Regions from separate parts of the Microbulbifer weihaiensis genome, predicted to be linked through region 2. Evidence: predicted binding sites of a transcription regulator. Region 2 holds the regulator's gene; each other region holds the start of a gene.
The links. The regulator PhoB, encoded in region 2, activates phosphate uptake and scavenging genes when phosphate is short. The targets are predictions, from matches to a motif close to TGTCATAAANNTGTAACA.
Positions count from the first base shown of each region.

Region 1: ACNKU7_RS04820 (OprO/OprP family phosphate-selective porin) is a predicted target of PhoB. The motif match lies at 3,190-3,207, and genes of this name have one in related genera.
Region 3: ACNKU7_RS17820 (PhoX family protein) is a predicted target of PhoB. The motif match lies at 1,201-1,218, and genes of this name have one in related genera.

Region 1 covers NZ_JBLWFL010000004.1:27,595-33,091, reverse strand. The annotation lists gene ACNKU7_RS04825 (indolepyruvate ferredoxin oxidoreductase family protein) at 1-1,744, shown strand, start outside; gene ACNKU7_RS04820 (OprO/OprP family phosphate-selective porin) at 1,824-3,065, opposite strand; gene ACNKU7_RS04815 (TraB/GumN family protein) at 3,428-4,291, opposite strand; gene ACNKU7_RS04810 (glycosyltransferase) at 4,518-5,497, shown strand, end outside.
Region 2 covers NZ_JBLWFL010000007.1:224,813-230,309, forward strand. The annotation lists gene traF (conjugal transfer protein TraF) at 1-735, shown strand, start outside; gene phoR (phosphate regulon sensor histidine kinase PhoR) at 803-2,116, opposite strand; gene phoB (phosphate regulon transcriptional regulator PhoB) at 2,362-3,066, opposite strand; gene ubiA (4-hydroxybenzoate octaprenyltransferase) at 3,200-4,087, opposite strand; gene ACNKU7_RS11190 (chorismate--pyruvate lyase family protein) at 4,117-4,689, opposite strand; gene ACNKU7_RS11195 (dicarboxylate/amino acid:cation symporter) at 4,921-5,497, shown strand, end outside.
Region 3 covers NZ_JBLWFL010000022.1:15,013-20,509, forward strand. The annotation lists gene ACNKU7_RS17815 (TonB-dependent receptor) at 1-1,119, opposite strand, end outside; gene ACNKU7_RS17820 (PhoX family protein) at 1,316-3,262, shown strand; gene ACNKU7_RS17825 (protein-methionine-sulfoxide reductase heme-binding subunit MsrQ) at 3,354-3,986, opposite strand; gene msrP (protein-methionine-sulfoxide reductase catalytic subunit MsrP) at 3,986-4,978, opposite strand; gene ACNKU7_RS17835 (lmo0937 family membrane protein) at 5,305-5,451, shown strand; gene ACNKU7_RS17840 (MarC family protein) at 5,470-5,497, opposite strand, start outside.

The sequences.
Region 1 (5,497 bases), on a different contig from region 2:
GAAGGAACTGCGCGAAGCGCCAGGGTGCACGGTAATTGTTTACGATCAAACCTGTGCCACGGAGCTGCGCCGCAAGCGCAAGCGCGGCCTGTTGCCCAAGGCCGAGGGGCGCCCATTCATCAACGAGCTGGTGTGTGAAGGCTGTGGGGATTGTGTGACGCAATCCAGCTGTATCGCGGTGGAAAAAGTAGACACGGCGTTTGGCGACAAGCGTCGGGTTAATCAGACCAGCTGCAACCAGGATATGTCGTGTGTCAACGGCTTCTGCCCGTCGTTTGTGACGGTCAAGGGCGGCAAGTTGAGCAAGCGCGCAGGCGTGGGCGATGCGCTGTGTGACGCGGCAGAAAAGCTGGCACTGCCGGCGCGCCCGACGCTGCAGGAACCTTTCAACCTGCTGGTGACGGGTGTCGGTGGTACCGGCGTCGTGACTATTGGCGCGTTGCTGGCAATGGCTGCGCACATCGAAGGCAAAGCGTGCAGTACCCTTGACCAGACGGGCCTCGCACAGAAGGGTGGCGCCGTGTACTCCCATGTAAGGTTTGCGGATAGCCCGTCGGCCCTGCAGGCCGTGCGTATTTCCGACGGGCGTGCCGATGCGCTTATGGCCTGCGACCTCATTGCCGCCGGTAACCTCTCGGCAAGCCTCGCCAAGCTGGACGAAACCCACAGCCGCGCCGTGGTAAATACACATCTCAGCCCAACGGCGGCCTCGGTTCTCGGGCGCGAAGATATTCACTCGCCGCAAGCCGTGCTCGACACGATCAAGGAGGCGGTGCTTGAACTTGACGTTGTGGAAGGCCACAAGCTGACCAAGTCGGCGCTGGGGGATACCCTGGCAGCGAACATATTCATGCTGGGGTTCGCCTGGCAGAAGGGGTTGATTCCCCTCGGGCTCGATGCGATCCGCCAGGCAATCCAGTTGAATGGCGTGGCTGTGGAGGCAAACCTGCAGGGCTTGGCTGCCGGTCGCCTGGCCGCCGCCGATCCAGCTGGCCTGAATCGCCTGTTAGTCCAGGATGAAACCCCGGCAATGCCCCAGGGGCTTGAGGCGGTTGTTGCGCACCGGGTCGCTCACCTGACCGGGTACCAGAATGCCGCCCTGGCCCGTCGTTACCGGGCTCTGGTGGACAGGGTCAAAGATGCGGAGATACTCAAGGTTCCTGGAAGTGATGCACTGGCGGAAACCGTAGCGCGCAATTATGCCAAGTTGCTCGCCTACAAAGACGAATACGAAGTTGCCCGTCTTTATAGCGACAGCCGGTTTGTCGAGGCCTTGCGCGAGAACTTTGCCGGCGATTTTGAACTGGAATTCAACCTGGCTCCGCCGTTACTGAGTCCGTTTGACAAAAATATCGGTCGTCCGCGCAAGCTTAAGTTTGGCGGCTGGATGCTCAAGGCCTTTGGTTTGCTGGCGAAGCTGAAATTCCTGCGTGGCACCGCGCTGGATGTGTTTGGCTATACCGCTGAGCGTAAAATGGAGCGTGGCCTGATCGGTGAATACGAGCAGCTGGTCGACGAAGTGGTGGCCAAGCTGAACGCAAATAATCACGCTGCCGCCATCGAGCTGCTCAGCTACCCGGATTTGATCCGCGGCTATGGTCCGGTGAAGGATGGGAATGTGGTGAAGGCGAAAGAGTTTAAAGAGCTGTCGCTACAGCGTTTTTACAACCCGAAGGCGGGTGCACACGGGGCTGCGGCAGCAGTAGAGGTGTTCGATCCTGCCAGGGCCCAGCAGGTGGGATGATTCTCACTGGCGTTGGTTGCAAATAAAAATGGCGAGCCAACTGGCTCGCCATTTTTGTGTGCGTCGTAAGGCGCAGGGATTACCAGCCGATCTGTGCGCGTATCCCGAACTGATCGGTATTGTCGCCAGTGAAATCGTCGTCGCCCATGATGTAATTGAACATAAAGCGGACATTGCGGTTGGCGTAGATATTCAGGCCGATCGTTGTGCTGCTGGCTTCCAGGTGCCGGATATCGCGGTTTTCCATGGTGTCGTAGCGGAATGTCAGCTCCCAGGCGCTGCCCCACAAGCCGTCACCGCTGGGCTTGGCGGAGCTGAACGCACCGCGCTTCGTGCTGTAGGCCTTGTGCTCCCCGGTCAGCATCCAGCTGCCCTGTACATACCAGGTATGGATGGTCTGGTCGCCGATATAGCAGCCAAACTCAGGATCGCAGGGGAAAGGAGCGGGCGCGCCAAACTCATCTTCGAATTCGTCTTCAAAGAGATAATAATTCCCCTCAAAGCTGCCGATAACGTATTCAGCCTGCAAGTAGAGCGGGCCATAGCTGCCGGCCAGTTCCAGTGCGGCGGTTGAGGCGTCGCCGCCCAGATCACCCGGAGTCAGCGCCATTACCTGTGACGGCCCGCGGCGACCCGCGTAGTCGGCTTCCGCAATCAGGTCTGGGGAGTTTTGGTTGGCATTCTCGTAGCTGATGGAGGTGCCCAGGTGCAGGGTTTCATTATCTGTATTGATCGGGTGCCAGGCCACGCGTCCCGCTGCGCCCAGGCCTTCATTGCGCGCTGTGCCCGCATCCCGCAGGTTGAACGCCATCATGCCGAGGGTGAAACAGTCCAGAACACCGGTCCAGCCGATACCCTGCTGGAACTGGTTGCCGTCGTACAGGCCGGTGGCACTGGAGAAAGGGCGTTCCAGCATGGTGATCTCGTTGGAACTGGTCATTTCCGCCATTGAGCGGAAGGGCTTGAACTGGCCGATGCGGATTTCGCCGTTGAGGAACTTGTGGGCCAGGAATACATCGCGGTAGCCGCTCAGGGTGTCACCGCCGGTAAAATCCTGCTCCAGCACGTAGCTCCAGTCGTAAATATTGCCTTTCAGGGTAATGCGCGCGCGGCGGAAGTCCGTGGTGCTGACCGGATCTTCGATATCGGTGTCAAACAGGTAGGTATCGAAGTGAATACGCCCGCCGAGTGAGGCAGAAAAGTTGCCGTCGTCGGAGGTAATCTGCAGATTGCCCTTGGTTGTCGCTTCATCCGCTACTGCGGTGCCCGAGAGCAGGCTGGTCAGGGTGGCGGCCATCAGGCTCTTATTGAGGCGGTCCATGTTGAATATCCCGTGTCATTTGGCTGTATTTCGATGGCGGGGGATTCTAGCAACCTGATTAGCTTGCAAGAAATTAGAAACATTTCTGAAGTATTTCTCATCCATAAATATAAATATTACAGATTGAAATAATTCTGTAACAAAACGGGACGCCAGTTTGGTGTATCAGCCTAACACGATGCGCAGAGCGGTCGCCCTGACCATCTCCGCTGATGGCTTATGGTGCATGTTCGTCAACCCTCTGCGACAAAGCAAGCGCTGGCGCGCCTGGTTTGCAGCGCCAATATTCCAGTTCGGCGCTGAAGGCTGCCGGAAACACCTCCGCAAACACCTGCTCTTTGCCGGAGGTCACTGGGGTGAAGTCAGATCTGTCTTATGTTGAAGCCAGTCGCTTTCAGATAATAGGTAACGGATTTATCCCCGACCAGATGTCCGGCGCCTACCACCACGAACAGTGTTCCGTATTGCGCGCTGAGAGTCTGGATCTTGTTCGCCATTTCACGGTTGCGCTGATAGAACAGTCGCTCATGCAGCTGTGCAAATTCCGGGTGTTCCTTGGCGTCTTCGCGGAACACCAGGTCGTAGAGCGCCTCCAGGTCTCCGGTTTTCCAGGCTTCTGTAATACGCGGAACGAACTGATCCATCTCCGCTAGCTGCTCCAGGGTCTGCTTCAGGTAAAGCTCCGCTTGTTCCAGCTCATTCAGCATTTTCAGCTGCTGCAAGACACTCTCCAGTTCCAGTACTGTTTTATTCTGGCTGTGCGCCTGCGTCAGGAAATAGCGGTCGATCCCTGCATTGGGATCCAGTCCCCTGGCCTGCATTTCCACAATACTCAGGGTAATCATGGCAATCGCCGGGCGCATGCGGCTGAAAAGACGCGCGGGGATCCCACGCTTCTGCAGCCATGCCTGCAGCTCGCCATACACTTCCGGAGACAGGTGGTTCTTTAGTTCGTCACCCGCTGGATAAAAAGATTCCTGTGTGATTTTTTGCTGCAATTCGGGATCGGAATCCATACGGATGACATCTGCTTCTACTACCAGTGCGTCGCTGTTTTCATACGCGTTTGAGATGGTGTCCCGCAGTGGATAGAAACTCTGGTCGGCAAGATGGATGGAGCCCAGCAGGTAGATTTTTTGCGCTCCTTTGGTAGCTACCATCAATACCCCGCGATCCCCTGCGGCATACACGGAGGCTGTTGCGCAGAGCAGGAGACTGAAAATCATGAGGGCTATTCGTGCCAAACCAGGTTTTTTCATCGTGTCCGAAAGCTCCGTTTTTATGTATTGGCAGGTATTGTGTTTGCTTCACAAAAAAGCATGCTACTGCATCGCGACAAAAATGTGACCTGTTGTTGTTGTCATAACATTTCTGCGCAATGGCGTTGAAATCAGCGGTAGAATCGTCGTGTCAAATTATGGAATAAGAACAAAGGACGGCTGGGTAACAATTATGCGGATCCTTCAGGTATTGCCCTCACTGGAAGGCGGGGAGGTGGCGCTCACCGCGCTGGAATTTGCTCAGGAACTGGTCAAGCAGGGGCACGAATCCATCGTCATTTCGGCGGGAGGGGAGCTCGTATCGCGCCTTGAACTTCATGGCAGTCGCCATATAGCAATGCCCATTGCCGAATCTTCCCTGTTGCGAAACCTGCTGTTGGGGCGACGGTTACGCGCGCAATTGCGCGCGTTGCAGCCCGATGTGTTGCATGCGCGGGGGCCCTATCCGGCGCGTATCGCCCGCGCAGCCTGGAAAGGCTTGCCGGAAAACCAGCGTCCGCGGCTGGTCACCTCAATCCACGAAGTGCCAACTGCCGGGCTGTTTCGCGGTCGCCTGAGCAACCGGGCAATGGCGAGTGGTGAAGTGGTTGTTGCGGCATCCTCTGTACTGGCATCGTATCTTCGCCAGCGCTACAGCAAGCTACTGGGAGAGCGCGAACCGCAGGTGATTTACCGCGGGGTCAACACTCGTGAGCTGGACAGCAATGCAAAGGTATCTGGCCACTGGCATCAGCGGATTCTCAATGACTTTCCCCAGCTTGAGGGCAAGCATTGGTTTCTGCTTCCGGCCAGGGTGGCGCCGGGGCAGGGGCAGGAACGCTTTCTCGAGATGCTGGCGGCGATCAGCTTGGAGCGGGACGATGTTTTTGGGTTGGTCGTTGGCGACATTCCTGAAGGTGGTGAAAAGTTTGCCCGACGTCTTGAACAGCGTGCTCTGCAAATGGGCCTGAGTGAGAAAGTTCTGTTTCTCGGGCCGCGCCGCGATATGCGGGAATTCTATGCGAGCGCGCGCATAACATTTGACCTGGCAGACAAGCCGCTCAGCAACGGCAGGGTGGTGAGTGAAGCCCTTGCCATGAACTGCCCGGTTGTCTGTATTGAAGGGCGGGGCGCGGCGGCTGAAATTGCCGGACGGTGCTTTCCCCGGGGCGT
Region 2 (5,497 bases):
GTGCGCCAGTCTGCGTTCATTTCCACCGAAATTAACCTGGCGGATGCCGACGTTGAACTGCTGAGTAATTTCGGTGAACAGCTGTTCGACGAAAACGACCTTCAGTCCGAAGCTGGCGCTTTTGGTTACAGCATGCGGGAAGTGGGCGTTGCGATGGCCCGTACATTCACTTTTGGTGAGTACCAGGTTTCCCTGGGTGCCACGCCAAAGCACCAGCAGGTTGAGACCATCGAATACATTGAGACCGTGGCGGATTTCGATGACGACGATTTCGAGGTAGATGATTACACCCTGGAGCACAGCAACTTCAACCTCGACCTGGGTGCCACCATCAACTGGGGTGAGTTGCAGGGCGGTCTGTCGGTGCGTAACAGCCTGGCGCAGGAATACGAGACGCTGGGAGGACTGAAAATCCAGCTGGATCCGCAGGTGACGGCAGGCTTTGGTTATACGGGTGAAGTACTTACCCTGCTCGCGGATCTCGACCTCAATGCGGTGGAGCTTTTCGAGGGAGCCGGCGAAGTGCAGGTTGCGCGCCTGGGTGCGGAAGTGGACCTGTTTGACTGGGCACAGCTGCGCGTTGGTTACAGGCACGACCTGAAGGACACCTTTGACGGCGCGATGACGCTCGGCGTGGGCTTCTCGCCGTTCGATGTGCTGCAGCTGCACGTATCGGCCATCAAGTCTTCTGATGACACTCTGGGTGCTGCGGTGCAGTTCGGGATTGAGCTTTAATCACGGGTTGGCATCGGTACAACAAGAAGGGGCCTTGAGGCCCCTTTTTTATTGCCGTGAATTCTGTTCAGGCAGAGGTGGTGGCTGTCAGTTTGTGCGCCGGGAAGTTAAGCGTAAAGGTACTGCCGCGTCCGGGGGTGCTGACCACACTCATGGAAGCACTGTGACGCAGTAATACGTGTTTCACGATCGCAAGCCCGAGGCCGGTGCCGCCACTCTCCCGGGACCGGCCCGCATCCACGCGGTAGAAGCGCTCCGTGAGACGGGGAATATGCACAGGGTCTATGCCGATACCGCAGTCTTTCACCGCGTAGTGTCCGCCCCGATCATCGCGATACCAGCGCAGTTCTATCGGGCCGCCGTCCGGGCTGTACTTCACGGCATTTAACGCGAGGTTGGCAAAAGCGCTGTGTAATTCGCCGCTGTCGCCAGTCAGGATGCAATCCTCGTCGCACTCCACGGTGAGCGCGTGCCGTTCACCGCTGAGCGCGCGGGCTTCGCTGGCCACACGTTCCATCAGCTCGCGCACAGAGACCTTGTCGCGGCCGCTGTCGCGCTCGGAGGTTTCCAGGCGGGCCAGCAGCAGCAGGTCGTTGACCAGGCTGGTCATGCGGGTGGTCTGTTCGCTCATCTGCGCCAGCGGGCGATCCCAGTTCCGGGGGGCCTGGCCACTGCTCTGCAAGGTTTCCAGATAGCCGGCGATCACCGTCAGTGGCGTGCGCAGTTCGTGGGATACATTGGCGACGAAATCGCGCCGCATCTGCTCCAGATTGTGCAGCCGGGTAATGTCGCGCACGATCACCAGTGCCTCATCCTGCCCGAAGCGGGTCACTTCCATTTGCAGAATACGCGAGTCATCCCCGGGGGCCGGAAGTGTGATGGGCTCCTGATTGGCGGTTTTTTGCAGCACCACGCGCTGGTACATGTGTTCGACAAACCTTGGGTCGCGCACGAAGTTCACCAGCGGTTGGCCGGCATCATCCGGTCGCAGGCGCAACATCTGCTCTGCGGCGGGGTTCCACCAGGCGAGGTTGCCCTCGTCTTCCAGCGCTACGATGCCTTCGCGCAGCGCGCTGGTGCTGTCCTGCACCCGGCGCAGCATGGCGTGCAGCTTCTGCTTTTCCTTGCGGTGGCGGCGCTGCAGGCGATAGAAGTCGTCGGAGATGTCGCCCCAAACCCCGAAACTGGTGGGTGCAGGCCCGCGCCGCCCGTTGGACAGCCAGCGGTCGAACTGATTCTGTTGCCAGAGAATCCAGAAAAGATAGACGGTCAGGCCAGCGCAGAGCGCCAGCCACCAGTGCCCGGTTGAGAAGCCGAGAATGGTAGTAACCAGGGCGATGACGACGAAGCGTGCGAACTCGCCAATACTGCGATCGAGCATGATGGTTGGGCCATCTGTTGTTTCGTTGCGTGAAACTCCATGGGCATGGAGAAACCTGCAGACTTTATGCGAAAGCAAAAAATGTGAAAGCTGCGAAAACAAAGTACCGAGCGGGTTTACGCCCCCGCTGGCGACAGGTTGCACAGCATTACCCCAAAAAGCTTTCAGCGGCCTTTGCCTGTTACCTGTACTTTGCTGCTTCCGGAACGGATCAGTGATCCGTGCGGTCGCGCGCGGGTCAGAGATTATACTCTTTCCACGGTCTGTACCGAGAAGCGGTAACCGGTGCCGCGGACAGTCTGGATATAGCGCTCGTGCCCGTCAATGGTGAGCGCCTTGCGCAGGCGGCGTATGTGGACATCCACGGTGCGCTCCTCTACGTACACATTGCCTCCCCACACGTGGTCGAGGAGTTGGGTGCGGGTATAGGCGCGCTCCTGGTGCGACAGGAAGAAGGTCAGCAGGCGAAATTCGGTGGGGCCCATATCAACCGGATTGCCGTTGATGGTGACCCGGTGGCTGATCGGATCCAGTACCAGGCCGCCGGCGGTCAGGGGCTCTTCCGGTGTGCTGGGGCCGGCCCGGCGCAGCACCGCCTTCAGGCGCGCGACGAGTTCGCGGGGGGAAAACGGCTTGGTGATGTAATCGTCGGCGCCGGTTTCGAGGGCCTTGATCTTGTGATCTTCCTCGCCCTTGGCTGTCAGCATGATGATGGGCAGGGACGAAGTAAGTTCGTCGCGTTTCAGGCGGCGGGCCAGCTCTACGCCGGAGACGTCGGGCAACATCCAGTCCAGCAGGATCAGATCCGGCTTTTCATCGATAACCAGCGCGTGTGCAGCCTGGGCATTTTCCGCTTCGAGACAGCGGTAATCCGCCATCTCCAGCGCAATCCGTAACATGTCCCTGACCGGGGCTTCGTCGTCGACTATCAGAATCGTCTTGCTGTGCATCTGTCTGCCATACCCTAACTGATTGCGTCGTCAGCGAACTGACTCTTCCTTAGAGTGGCCATTTAACGGCACTTTGATGACAAATATATGACAGCTCCCGCTGGATCACGACGAGAAAATCAGAGAAATCGCGCTAACTGGTCAGATAGTGGAAAAAAATTCCTGCAAAGACCGCGGCGCCAACCCAGTTGTTGTTGAGAAAGGCCCGGAAGCAAGGTTCTCTCTGGCGATCCCTGATCAGCCACTGCTGAAAGCCGAAGAGCACCGCGGCGCCGGCGACACCGCAGTAATACAGCGCGCCCAGGTTTGCCCGGTCGCCCAGCATCAACAGCGCGATCACGACCATCACCTGCAGGCTGCCAGTCATGGCCCGATCCATTTCGCCAAACAGGATTGCCGTGGATTTGACGCCTATCTTGAGGTCGTCGTCCCGATCCACCATGGCGTAAAAGGTGTCGTAAGCCACTGTCCACAGCAGGTTGGCGGTAAAGATCAGCCAGGCCACCGCGGGTACTTCGCCGGTTGCGGCGGCGAAAGCCATCGGAATGCCCATACTGAAGGCTGCGCCCAGCACCACTTGTGGCATATGGGTATAGCGTTTGGCAAAGGGATAGCAAAACGCCAGTGCCAGGGCGGCGAACGACAACAGGATTGTGAGTGTATTCGTGGTCAGTACCAGGGCGAAGGCGGCGACACTGAGGCCGGCAAACAGCAACAGTGCGCCTTTCGGGGTGGCGGCGCCGGTTGCGAGGGGGCGCGTGGCCGTGCGTTTCACGTGGCCATCGATCCTGCGGTCGGCAAAGTCGTTGATGGCGCACCCGGCGGCGCGCATAAAAATGACCCCAAGGGTAAACACGCTGAACAGGTGCAGCCCGGGCCAGCCTTCGGCGGCGATCCACAGTGCCCACCAGGTCGGCCACAGCAGCAGCAGCGAGCCGATTGGCCGGTCGAGGCGGGCCAGTTGCCAGTACGGGAGGGCCAGGGGCCACCGTTGTTGGATCTGTTGGCTGATCACTTGCATCTTTTACATCCGTACCTTGTTGGAGGCGTTCAGGTCATCGGGGGCATGGTTGGATTGAAACTGCTGAGAAAGGTCTCTGCAACCAGTAATGGTTTATCGTGTAACCAGAAGGTGGAGCGGCGCCCCCAGGCCTGCGGGGCCATGCCAGCGAGCTCGGCCAGTCGGCATTTGGGGTTGCGCTCCAGCCGGTTCAGCACAATGGGCCCGCGCCGGGTATCCGGCTGGCTGAACAGCAGTTCCCCCAACGGCCGGTTGTCCAGGGTGCGCAGGTAGCGGCTGCGGCCGTCCAGCGTGCGTTCGGGCAACACGCTGCGGGCGTACACCCAGGGTTGCCCTTTGCCACACAGCAATACTTCGCGGATCAGGGCCTGGGATCGCTCGCGCAGGTTGAGCGCGCGGCGCTCTTCAGGATGCGGTTGCTGCCAGCCCTGGTTGAGGATTTTTACACTGAATTCGCCGCCGCTGAGGTGTTTGAGGGCGGCCGTCAGCGAACCGGCGTGCAGCAGCCAGGGCACCAGGTTGCCTGGAGGCACGTGGCCGTGCAGGCTTTCCAGGGGTTGTGGGTGCCAGTCGCCGGTGGCGGTATAGGGGGAGTGGAACAACGCTGACTCCGCGCGGGCTCAAAAACCGCCATTGTAACCGACCGGCGCCAATGGGAAACCGGCGGGCTTTGCCCCCTTGGCACCCTGTCGATATAGTGGCGGTCTGCCTGAGGCGCTCGCGCGTGGGTGTGAGGCCTTGCCCTTGCCACCGAAGTGCTCTTGTATCGCGTTCACGCGTATTGAATCGACAATAAACATTCAGCGTTAGCTGGATAATCAACAGGACGAACCATGGGGCTTACCAAAAAAATCGTGCTGGCAATGGTCGCGGGTATCGCGGTCGGCCTGCTGTTCAACTTCCTCAATACCAGCCAGCTGCTGGGTGCCGGTGTCACCGGGTTTATCAACAATTACCTGACCACTGGGTTGTTCGACATTGTCGGCCGGATTTTCATTGCCTCGCTGAAACTGATGGTGGTGCCTCTGGTACTGGTTTCGCTGGTGTGCGGTGCCTGTGCCCTGTCCGAGGGCAGTCGCGTTGGGGTTCTCGCGGGCAAGACGCTTTTGCTGTACCTGCTTACCACCGCTGCGGCGATCTCGCTGGCGTTGTTACTGGCACTGATTATCCAGCCTGGAGCTGGCATGGAAGCGATGGCTGGCGACGCCAGCTTTGACCCGAAGCCGTCGCCGCCGCTGTCTGAGGTACTGATCAATATCTTCCCCACCAATCCGGTGGATGCCATGGCCAAGGGCAATATGCTGCAGATCATCGTGTTTGCCCTGTTAATGGGTTACGCGATTTCCCGCAGTGGTAAACCGGGCCAGCGCATTGCGGGATTTTTCAATGACCTGAATGAAGTGATCATGC
Region 3 (5,497 bases), on a different contig from region 2:
AGTGGTATCGCGACGGTGCGGCTCCGATTCTTCCGCATGGGAGAAACCCAGTGCGTATTCCACGCCCCATTTATCCAGGTCGTGCTCGCCACCCAGTACCAGGGACAGGATTTCCTGTTCCTCGTAACGGTCTTTCAGTTCTTTTTCCAATGCAGCGTCAGACCAGGTGACCGCCGTGGCAGAAATGGAATCCGGATCGTCGTTTTCCTCGTCCAGCTTGTAAGAATTGCGCTGGCGCTGTTCTTCATCGGAAAAATCGGAGTACAGGGAGTGAAGGTAAATACGCTGGCCTTGCGAGAGTTCGAGATCGAAATTGGCCGCGAGACCGGTACGTTCACGGGTAACCGTGTAATCGCGCTGTTCGATTTCCGCAGCGGTCACACCTTCACTGCCATCCAGTGCGGTGAACGCTTCCCACACGCCATCGGTTTCGATGTTTTCGGAGCCGAATTTGCGCGTCTGGTGCGAGGCGGCAAGGGCAATCCCCAGGGTGCGCCCGTTCAGGTCAAATTTATTGGTGTAGTTACCGGCGATTTTCGGACTGTTTTCGCCCTGCAGCTCGCCGTAGCCGTTTTCGATGGTGACCTTGTAGGTCTGGCCATCCTTTTCCAGTGCGTTGATGCTCTTGATCTCGATCGCACCACCGATGGAGTCGGCGCTCATGTCCGGCGTCAGGGTCTTGAAGACTTCCAGGCTCGCCAGCAGGTCAGAGGGGATGACATCCAGGGCCACCGCGCGGCTGCCGGTTTCCGGCGCCGGCAGACTCATGCCGTTAATCGTGGAGGCATTCAGGTTCGGGTCGATACCACGCACGCCAACGAAGCGGCCTTCGCCCTGGTCGCGGGCGATGAATACGCCGGACATACGCTGCAGTGCTTCGGTAACGTTGGCATCCGGCAGTTCGCCGATCGCCTCGGAAGTCTGCACTGCAACCACCTTGTTGGATGCGCGCTGGCGCTCGATATCACTGCGGGCGTTCGCCGCCTGGCCAGTGACCACGATCGTTTCCATCAGCGTGCTTTCATTTTCCTGTGCGCTGTTCTGCGCGCCGGCATTGATGCTGATGACTGCTGCCGCGAGCGGCGCCACCAGTTTGAAATTGAGTACAGACCTGGTCATGTTCCCCGTCCCATAGTGTTGTTGGCGGTTGTTTTGTTTGGGGCGGAGCCTAGTCTTCGGGTGTGAACGTTGCGTTACCGTTTTTTTAAATTTGTCATATTCAGCAGCTAACCTTCTTACCAGATAGAAAAGCACGCCGCGCTGCAGCGGCGCCTGATGATTCAAAATAATTTCGCCGTATCCGGAGGCAAGGCCAATGTCGGACGACCATAAAAATCACGACAAACCAACGAACCCCAAACGACGCACGCTGTTCAAGGCCATGGGCGCCGCCGGTGTTGCCTCGGCGGGCGTGGGCCTGCTGCCCGGCTGTGGACCGCGTATCGAAAAGGCGCGCGACAATCTCGGCTTTGCCGAAATCCCCCACCGGCTCGATCACCACCATCACATCCCGGAGGAATACACCGCCGACCTGCTGCTGCGCTGGGGGGATCCACTGGACGCTTTCGCCGGCGCCTTCACACCGGAAACGCTTACCGCCGCAGAGCAGGGGCGACGCTTCGGCTACAACAATGACTTCATCGCTTTCATGCCGCTGGATGAGACCGCCGGCCCCGGTGACGGCGACCGCCACTGCCTGAGTCGCAATAGTGAGCGCGGCCTGTTGTGCGTGAATCACGAGTACACCCAACCACACCTGATGTTCCCCGGATACAGGGATGAGAGCGCTGCCAATCGCGGGGCAACCGCCAAGCAGGTCGCGATCGAGCAGCAGGCCTGTGGCCACAGTGTGGTGGAAATCGAAAAAACCGCCGACGGCTGGCGGGCGATCCAGGGCAGTCCCTACAACCGGCGAATTTCCCTGTCCACCGGCATGCTCGCCGTGGGGCCTGCAGCGGGGGATGAGCGCCTGAAAACCGGCGCCGACCCCTCCGGTAGCCGGATACTCGGCACCGTCGGCAACTGCGCCGGCGGCAAAACGCCCTGGGGCACGGTACTCATTGCCGAAGAGGGATTTGGTGGTGCTTTTCAGGGGGACCCGGATGGCATCGCCGACGAGCGCGAGGCGCGCAATCATCACGCATTCGGCATCGCCGACAACAATCGCAACTGGGGCGAATACGACGATCGTTTCGATATCCGCGTGGAGCCCAATGAGCCGAACCGCTTCGGCTGGATGGTGGAGTACGATCCCTACGATCCGGATTCCACCCCACGCAAGCTGACCGCGCTCGGCCGTTTTGAACACGAGGGATTCACTCTGGTCTGCAAACCGGGACAACGTGTCGCCGCATATGGCGGTGACGACGACGAGCACCAGTTTGTATACCGGTTTGTATCGAAAAATGTCTATCTACCGGGCGAATCGGCACACAACCGTGCGCTGCTTACCGAAGGCACACTCTACGCCGGACAGTTCAACGAAGACGGCAGCGGGCGCTGGCTGCCACTGGTATTCGGCGAAGATCCACTCAGCGAAGACAACGGCTTCCGCAACCAGGCAGATGTACTGATCGACTGCCGGCGGGCAGCCAAGCTGCTCGGGGCCACCCCCATGGATCGCCCGGAAGATGTGGAAACCAACCCGGTCAACGACTGCACCTACGTGATGCTGACCAAGAATAAAAAGCGCGCAACAGGCGACGAAAATGCGGCCAACCCACGGGCGCGTAATACCGCAGGCCACGTACTGGAAATCGTGCCACCGGGGCGGTTTGGCGAGCGGGATCACACCAGCGATACCTTCCGCTGGAATACGTTTCTGCTGGGCGGTAACCCCAATGCAGAAGACCCTCGCGAGCGCGGTGCCTATGGGCAGCAGCAGCCCGGGAACATCTCCGCCCACGGCTGGTTTGCCAACCCGGACAATGTGGCATTCGATCCCCGGGGCAATATGTGGATCGCCACGGATGGCTGTGAAAGTTTCGGCTTCCACGATGGCCTGTGGGCAATGGCCACCGAAGGGGAACTGCGCGCAGCACCGAAACATTTTTTCGGCTGCCCGCAAGGCGCGGAAATCTGCGGTCCGGAGTTCACTCCGGACGGCAAGACCCTGTTTGTATCGGTACAGCATCCGGCGGACGGCCGCCATTCCAGTTACGACATGCCGATGCACCGCTGGCCCGACAACGACCCGACCCTGCCTCCGCGCCCCTCCGTGCTGGCAATCCGCCGTCTGGATGGCGGTGAAATCGGCAGCTAAGGCGAAACACGGCTCTGGGCCAAAGTGCCGGCTACCGTCTTGCGGCATTTAGACCCGGCACGTCAACCCAGCAGGTCGCTGGCGAATCCCCCTATGCGGAGCGAAAGCTCCGCAACCAGCGTACTACCCCTTCACGTCGCCATACCAGGAGAAGCAATGCCAGGCACAGGTAGATGGCCGGTTCGATCCAGCCACTTTTTACCGACCACCAGAAATGCCAGCAGGCCAGCAGTACCGCCGGATACAGAAGCCCGTGCAGTTTTTTCCAGTTTTTCCCCATGCGCCGCATCAGTATCGGCAGTGAAGTGATCGCCAGCGCCAGGAGCGTCAGCCAGGCGGAAAAGCCCAGCAGGATATAGGTGCGCTTCACCAGCTCACTGCCTATCAGTGACCAGTCAAACCCCAGGTCCAATGCCATCCAGGCACTGAAATGCAAGCTGGCCCAGGCAAAGGCCCACAGTCCCAGGGGCCGGCGCAGGCGGTTCAGCTGCCCGTACCCCAGCCACTTCGATAACGGTGACACCAGCAGGGTCAGCAACAGCAGGCGCAGCGTCCCCAGGCCCAGGTAGTGGATAAGCTCCACCACGGGATCACCGCCGAGACGGCCGGCATTTATGGCGTAAAACAGCCAAACCAGCGGCAACGCCGCGCCGATATGCACGCTGAAATGAAGCAGTGCTGCCAGGGGCTTGCGCCAGTTGGCGCTGCTCGCTGAAACCCCCACTAGTAGTACTTCCTCAGATCCATGTTGCGGTACAGGGAGGCCACTTCTTCACCGTACCCGTTGAACGGCAGGGTCGCCTGGCGCTTGACCGAGAAAATGCCACCGGGGCCAATAAAGCGTTCGGTGGCCTGCGACCAGCGCGGGTGATCCACCGCCGGGTTTACATTGGCATAAAAGCCGTACTCATTCGGCAGCAGGCGGTTCCAACTGGTGGGCGGCATCTCCTCCACCAGGCGGATCTTGACGATCGACTTGATCCCCTTGAAACCGTATTTCCAAGGCACCACGAGTCTGATCGGCGCGCCGTTTTGCGGCGGCAGGGTCTTGCCATAGAGCCCCACAGACAAGATGGTCAGGGGATGCATCGCCTCGTCAATACGCAACCCCTCCACGTAGGGATAATCAATGCCGCCACCCACAAAGCGGTTGCGCTGCCCCGGCATCTGCTCCGGGTCGTAGAGGGTCTCAAAGGCGACATATTTTGCCCGGCTGGTGGGTGCAAACCGCTTGAGGAACCTGCCCAGTTCGAACCCGACCCAGGGGATCACCATCGACCAGGCTTCTACGCAGCGCATGCGGTAAATACGCTCTTCGAGCCCTATCTCGCCCATCAGTTTCCACACGTCCACCGTGCCCGGTTTTTCAACCTCGCCTTCCACCGTCAGGGTCCACGGCTCGGTTTTGAGCCCCTGGCTGTTCTGAGCCGGATCCGTCTTGCCCGTGCCAAACTCGTAGAAATTGTTGTGGTTGGTCACTTTCTCGTCCGGCGTCAGCACCAGGTCCGGGGCCGGCTTTTGTGGGCGGAAGTCCAGCGGCTTGCGCGGTGCCTGATCAGCCGCAAGTGCCCTGGTATTTGCGCCCAGCAGGCCGATACCCGCCAGGCCAACGCCCGCTCCCAAGCCCTTGATCACACTGCGCCGGGAAAGATACGCCGGCTCGGGCGTCACCTCGTTTTCAGCCAGATCGCTGCGGCTGCGCGTTTTTATCAGCATCGTGTTCTCCGAAATTGGGGCCAGGAACCTGCCCGTATCAGCCAACTGGTATTGGTAAAAGGTTAATGCGTAGTCGCGCAACGCCGACCCATTCTTACAATCTTTTTGCCAGTTATCGGGCAGGCCCTCCGCTGCGTGTTCGAGCCGGAGGCTGGCACAGCGGCTAAGACGCTTTTCCGATATAGGAGAAGACACTTATGCGCAATGGAAATTCCGGAAAAATAGGCTTGGTTGGTGGCGCGTCGGCAAACTAATGTTTCCAAGGTATACGGGACGCCCGCTGATCGCGAACGGTCGGTGGGCGCGTAGCGAAAGAGGTAACTCGTATGCTCGAGACAATTATTGTCATTCTTGTCGTGCTCTGGCTTTTGGGCCTGGTGAGCTCCTATACGCTCGGCGGTTTTCTGCACATACTGCTGGTTGTCGCCGTGATCCTGCTGATCCTGCGCCTGATACGCGGCCGCGGGCCCTGAGGGCGATTAAGCAAAGCTCTAGACCGCAAAAAACTGCTGAATTCCC